DNA from 3 places in the Salinivibrio costicola subsp. alcaliphilus genome. Region 2 is predicted to be linked to each of the others. Evidence: predicted binding sites of a transcription regulator. Region 2 holds the regulator's gene; each other region holds the start of a gene.
The links. Region 2 encodes CRP, which controls carbon source genes, mostly activating them, when cyclic AMP is high. Its sites were predicted from a motif close to TGTGANNNNNNTCACA; they were not measured.
Positions count from the first base shown of each region.

Region 1 (2,277 bases), on a different contig from region 2:
GCTGTTTGCTGACAGCTCGTAATCTTTAGTGATGCCAGAATCCAGCAAATATTGACGACCGGCAGTAAACTGACCCCAGTCACCTTTAAAACCTACGTAAAGCTCGTCATTTTCGACGTTCGAGCGACTTTCTCCTGTAGGAATACCTTTTTTGTCATAGTTACTGTTGGCATCGTTCATTTCAAATTCAAATGCCATTGCACCGATAACAGAAAGCTTATCTGATACTGCAACTTCAGTATTAATTGCAAAGTCACCGTCGTCCAACTTCCATGCACCGTCACGGTTGTTACCGATTTCTTGAATGTACTGAACTTCAGCGGCACCCGATGCGTCGACTTTAACGCCTTCTGCGTCATATAGGTTGATGCTTGCTGATGCTGAGCCAGCAGCCAGCAGAGCTGGTACTGCCATTGCTAGAATAGTCTTTTTCATGGTTAATCCACTGCCTTTTCTATTTAGTCATTATGAGTTCCTTCATGGAACTCTGTTTTATGGTGACTGTCACTCTGTTACGTGCAACAAGCGCTGCAAAGCACAAAATGCCAGTTCACTGAAACTTCGTGGCTAATCGTGCAGAACATTTGTGGTTCTGTCAACTGGCTGGAAGCGCATTACATTTTAGAAAAAATCCTTTATAAAACAGTAAGTTAATAAACAACAATGAACAAGGATCACAGTTTAACTTTTATTCACATTGTGGTTTTGTGAAAGTTAACAACAAAATATTGCAAGATAAAATTCTAATTAGTGCCTTTTATTATCCAATCTTTAGAATAAAAAACTAATCAAAAGCTTAAATACGGCTTTTTGTTAATCAAACGGCAGATCAGCAAGATAGCAGCGAATGGTTCAAATTAAATTCGTGACCAAGATCTCATATCTGTAAGGAAAACTTACATTTCGCGATCGTTTTCACGTTTTTTCCCCGTGTTATACTGGGGCTTATCCTTTACTACTCGGACCTGTTGATGCTCAGCCCTGCCGTAAAATCAGACATTCGCGCGTGCTACCAGACGCTACAAGACCAACTTCCCCACTTTATTCCGCGCAAAGCTCAAAACTATTTAGTGGCAGAGCTGGCCAAAACCTTGGCGGGTGATTATGACCCCAAGCGTCGGCTACTGGTGGCCGAGGCCGGCACTGGGGTGGGCAAATCAATGGCGTATTTGATGGGCGCGATTCCGTTTGCGCTTAACAACAATAAAAAAGTGGTGGTGTCGACCGCAACCGTGGCGTTGCAAGAGCAGCTCGCCGATAAAGATATCCCGTTTTTTCATCGTATCTGCCCCAAGCCGTTTGATTTTATCTTGGCCAAGGGGCGGCAGCGCTATTGCTGTGCACACAAGCTGAGTGCAGTGGCAGAGACCGAGAGCATCCAAGGGGCGCTATTTGCTCAAAAACCCAAGCGCAGCGAGCAATTGTTGCTGAATGATCTTTACGTTGCCCTGAGTCGAGGAAAATGGGATGGCGACCGCGACAGCTGGCCCAAACCGATTGCCGATCACCTATGGCAAGCGATCTCCTCTGACAAACACACCTGCCATGCTGGCCTGCCCGCTCACCGTGGTTGCCCCTTTGCCAAAGCACGCGAGGCAATGGATAAAGCCGATGTGGTGGTGGTCAATCACAGCTTGCTGCTCGCCGATCTCGAACTCGGCGGCGGGGTGATCTTGCCCGAGCCAGAGCAGTGCCTGTATATGATTGACGAGGCGCACCACCTTCCCACGGTGGCGCGTGACTTCTCAGCGGCCAGTGCCAGTTTGCTCGGCGTGGTCGGTTGGCTAGAAAAGCTGAACCAAGCCGCTACCAAGTTGGGAAATACCGCGGATATGACGCGCGCACACCGCTTTGTTGATAGCTTACTCGAGGCGATACAAACCCTGATCCCAGGGTTACGCGAGGCAAAAAACATGCTCAGTCAACTGTCGCTCAACGACGACGGTTGTTATCGCTTTGCCGACGGTGAACTGCCCGAAGCCCTGATTGCGCCCAGTGAACAGCTTAAAACCGCGAGCAAAAAAGCCCATCAGGCATTGGGAAAGATCCATGATTTGATCAATGAGCGTCTGAAAGAAAATGACATTTCTGCCAAACTGGCTGATCCGGCGCTCGCCGAAACCGCGTTTTTCCTCCAACGGTTAGAAAATTTAGAAAAAGTCTGGACCTTAATGGCCCAACCGAATGCCGATAAAGGCGCACCGCTTGCCCGTTGGGTGCAAGCCTGCCGTGAGCGCGAGGGGGATCTTTGGGTGCATGTTTCTCCCTTAGAAGTAG
Region 1 covers NZ_MUFR01000001.1:98,845-101,121, forward strand. Annotated here, with positions in the region: gene BZJ21_RS00445 (porin) at 1-435, opposite strand, end outside; gene dinG (ATP-dependent DNA helicase DinG) at 972-2,277, shown strand, end outside.
Region 1: the regulator CRP is predicted to act here: its motif matches at 865-880, upstream of dinG (ATP-dependent DNA helicase DinG).

Region 2 (2,277 bases):
GCAAATATCGCCGCTACTTGCATACCTTTGATGAAGCGGTGCCCTACAATCAAATGCCAGGGACCTTCACACCATGGCAGGATTTACCCGACAATACCAACGTACTATTTTACGAAGGCTTGCACGGCGGTGTGGTTGATGGTGAGGTCAATGTCTCCCAACATGTCGACCTATTGATTGGTATGGTCCCGATCGTCAACCTTGAGTGGATTCAGAAATTTGTCCGCGATACCCGCGATAGGGGCCACTCACGCGAAGCGGTCACCGACTCAATTGTGCGGTCGATGGACGATTATTTGCATTATATTACGCCGCAATTCTCACGCACTCACATTAACTTTCAACGGGTGCCGACGGTCGATACCTCCAACCCACTGAACGCCAAAGGCATTCCTTCGTTGGATGAGAGCTTTGTGGTGATCCGCTTTCGAGGGATGAAAAACGTCGACTTTCCTTATCTGCTGCAAATGATCACGGGGTCTTTTATGTCACGGCATAATACACTCGTCGTGCCAGGCGGTAAGATGGGCTTTGCGATGGAACTTATCATCCGTCCATTGATTCAGCAGCTAATCGAAAAAGGCAAGATTGGCTAGGGCGTAGCGCATCTATCGTGTATTACTTCTCAAGCCGTGATCTTAGCCACGTTTTTGCCAGGTTTTTAGGCGGTTGGCCTAGATCAAAATCAAGAAATTGCTAACAAAAAAAGATACACTCTTGTTAACATACAGTGAGCTTGTAGCCCGCGCCCAGACTTCGTATTCTGTGCATAGATCTGGTGGGTTACCCCTCAGACAAAGATAGGACGTTGTTGCCGGGCAACACATGCAGAGGAAATAAGTTATATGGTTCCAGGAAAACCTCAAACAGACCCTACACTCGAGTGGTTCCTTTCACATTGTCACATCCACAAGTATCCGTCTAAAAGCACGCTGATTCATGCAGGCGAAAAAGCGGAGACCTTGTATTACATCGTGAAAGGGTCTGTCGCCGTTCTAATCAAAGATGAAGAAGGCAAGGAAATGATCCTGTCTTATCTTAACCAAGGTGATTTTATCGGTGAGCTAGGCCTTTTCGAAGATGATCAGGAGCGTACCGCTTGGGTTCGGGCTAAGTCTCCTTGTGAAGTGGCAGAAATCTCATTCAAAAAGTTCCGCCAACTGATCCAGGTTAACCCTGATATATTAATGCGTTTGTCCTCACAAATGGCGCGCCGTTTGCAAGTGACCAGCCAAAAAGTGGGGGATCTTGCCTTCCTGGACGTCACGGGCCGTATTGCGCAAACCTTGTTGAATTTAGCGAAGCAACCCGATGCCATGACGCACCCTGATGGCATGCAAATTAAGATCACACGTCAAGAAATTGGCCAAATCGTTGGTTGTTCACGTGAAACCGTGGGGCGTATTCTTAAAATGCTGGAAGAGCAAAATCTTATTTCAGCCCATGGTAAAACCATCGTGGTATACGGCACACGCTAATCGCGCCGCTCTCTGTATCACCAACCGACGCCCTGGCGTCGGTTTTTCTTTTTAAAACAAAAAAAAGGAAGAGCGAACTCTTCCTTAACCGTTTAGGCCTCGTTATATCCACTATTTGTTAGTGCGTGCTCTCAAAAATTTTATCCGCTGAAGCGGCAACAAACCCCTGGTACAACTCACCGTTGGGCAACACATAACGCTTAGCAAACTCATAAAACCCACCTGGAATGGTTTGCGTGCCATCAGGGAAAACAACAGGGACACGGTCAGCCATGGTGGAGGATTGCTCCAGATAAACGGATGCGTCCCCTTTTACTTCCCCACCCGCTTCGTTAATTGCAAAGCCATTGTCTCGCAGCTTTTGATTAACCGATTGGCAATGATCATGCGCCTTTAACTGATTGACACTCACTGTGAAATGATTCGCGCCATAACCGTGCGCGGCTACCCAGGACGCGTATTCACTCTCCTCAGCAAGCGCTTGATAGGTGGCGCTATCGATGTCCCAAAGCCGCCCCTGATGAAGAAAATCGCTCCCTGTTAGTGACGACGCATCGACTTGTGTCACCAGCTTATGAACAATGGCTTGCAGCGCAGGCGAGCATTGCTCGACCATCAATTCACTGATAAACACTTTCGGCATCAAAGGATCGGGGTGCTCGAAATGGCAGGCATTGAGCTTTTTCGCTTCAAAGGTATAGTCCCCTTTTTGCTGATAGCCTAGCGCCAGGAAGGGGCGCGCCAAGACCTCAAGCCCAACCTTGGGCAAACCAAATGTCCGCAAGGCAATATGATCATT
Region 2 covers NZ_MUFR01000002.1:120,853-123,129, reverse strand. Annotated here, with positions in the region: gene BZJ21_RS01265 (phosphoribulokinase) at 1-596, shown strand, start outside; gene crp (cAMP-activated global transcriptional regulator CRP) at 846-1,478, shown strand; gene BZJ21_RS01255 (DUF1338 domain-containing protein) at 1,597-2,277, opposite strand, start outside.

Region 3 (2,277 bases), on a different contig from region 2:
GGTAGCCGGGATGCAAAGCCGGGTTGATTATAAAAAGCAAATGTCGATCATGGACTTTGATCTCGAAATCTCTGATTTAGATACCTTAAGCCGCGTTGTAAACCGGCTTGAACAAGTGAAAGACGTGGTCGAAGCGAAACGCCTCCGCTAATACATTCGCCCTGTTTCGACAGGGCGTTTTTTTCATGAAGGAACCTTCTTATGGCGTCAATTGACAACTTACTGACGATCATGGCGACCTTACGCGACCCTAATCATGGTTGTGACTGGGACAAGGCACAAACCTTTGCCTCTATCGTGCCTCATACCTTAGAAGAGGCGCACGAAGTGGCTGACGCCATCGAGCGTAAAAACTGGTCGGACCTAAAAGATGAGTTGGGCGACCTTCTTTTTCAAATTGTGTTCTACAGTCAATTAGGGCGCGAACAACATCGATTTGATTTTGACGATGTCGTCAGTGCAGTGTGCGATAAGCTCACGCGTCGTCACCCTCACGTATTCGGTCCTAAAGATGCGGACGGGAAGCCATTAAGCTCGCCTGATTGGGAAGATATTAAGGCGCAAGAGCGCGCAGAGAAAATGCCCTCAACCCAATCCTGCAGTCTATTAGATGGCGTGACTCAGGGGTTGCCCGCGTTAACTCGCGCCCACAAGCTACAAAAACGATGTGCAAGGGCAGGGTTTGATTGGCCAACCGTGGCGCCGGTTATCGAGAAAGTGCGAGAAGAGCTGGAAGAGGTCGAACATGAATTGGCACAGACACCGGTTGACGCAAGCCGTGTGGAAGACGAAGTTGGCGATCTTTTGTTTGCTGTCGTCAATGTCGCGCGCCACCTAGGCACGGATGCTGAGCAGGCGTTGCGCGCAGCCAATCAGAAATTTGAACGTCGCTTTCGTGGCGTTGAAAACCAATTACGTGATAATGGAAAAAATATTCAACAATGTCAGCTGGATGAACTAGAATCGGCGTGGCAAGCGGTTAAAAAAGACGAGTAAGGCAATATCCTGTAATTGGCATAATTGATTTGTGACAATTAAAAACACCAGGGTGTGTGGTAGCTTTCACATTGTGGGAGTCAGTGGGGTCTGGTATCATAATATCCCGTCCAGAACTTCATTTATTTCCTCTAAATCCAACTCTCAGGTTTAGCATGACGACGAACTACATTTTTGTTACGGGCGGTGTTGTATCCTCCCTCGGTAAGGGTATTGCTGCAGCCTCATTAGCAGCCATTCTTGAAGCGCGTGGCCTTAACGTCACCATCATGAAACTCGACCCTTATATTAACGTGGATCCAGGGACAATGAGCCCTACCCAGCACGGAGAAGTATTCGTCACGGAAGACGGCGCAGAGACCGACCTTGATCTCGGTCACTATGAGCGCTTCATTCGCACTAAAATGACCAAGCGTAATAACTTTACTTCTGGCCGTGTTTATGCGGATGTACTGCGCAAAGAGCGCCGTGGAGACTACCTGGGGGCGACCATTCAGGTGATCCCACATATTACCAACTCGATCAAAGATCGCATCGTCGCAGGCGGTGAAGGTCACGATATTGTGATCGTCGAGATCGGCGGAACGGTCGGTGATATTGAATCATTACCATTTTTGGAAGCGATTCGTCAGTTGACGGTAGACGTGGGCCGCGAACATGCCATGTTCATGCATCTGACATTAGTGCCTTACTTGGCTGCGGCAGGCGAAGTAAAAACCAAGCCGACCCAGCACTCAGTAAAAGAGCTTCTGTCGATTGGTATTCAGCCGGATGTGCTGGTATGCCGTAGTGAGCGTCCAATTCCTGCCAATGAACGCGCTAAGATTGCGCTGTTCTGTAATGTGGCGGAAAAAGCGGTGATCACCATGAAAGACGTCGACTCTATTTACAAGATCCCATCGTTGATCCGTTCGCAAGGGTTGGACGATTTGGTGTGCAAGCGCTTTGGCATTGAAGCCGTAGAAGCTGACTTGTCTGAATGGGAGCAAGTGAGCTACGAAGAAGCCAACCCAATGGGTGAAGTCACCATTGGTATGGTCGGTAAGTACATTGAATTGCCGGATGCGTACAAGTCCGTCAATGAAGCGTTAAAACATGGTGGGTTGAAAAATCGCCTGACCGTCAACATCAAGTACGTGGATTCACAAGATCTTGAAACCCGCGGCAGTGAAATGCTGAAGGACTTGGACGCGATTCTCGTCCCTGGTGGATTTGGTGACCGCGGCATTGAAGGTAAGATCCTTGCGGCACAATATGCACGTGAAAACAATGTGCCGTATC
Region 3 covers NZ_MUFR01000012.1:16,671-18,947, reverse strand. Annotated here, with positions in the region: gene relA (GTP diphosphokinase) at 1-151, shown strand, start outside; gene mazG (nucleoside triphosphate pyrophosphohydrolase) at 202-996, shown strand; gene BZJ21_RS05700 (CTP synthase) at 1,152-2,277, shown strand, end outside.
Region 3: the regulator CRP is predicted to act here: its motif matches at 1,052-1,067, upstream of BZJ21_RS05700 (CTP synthase).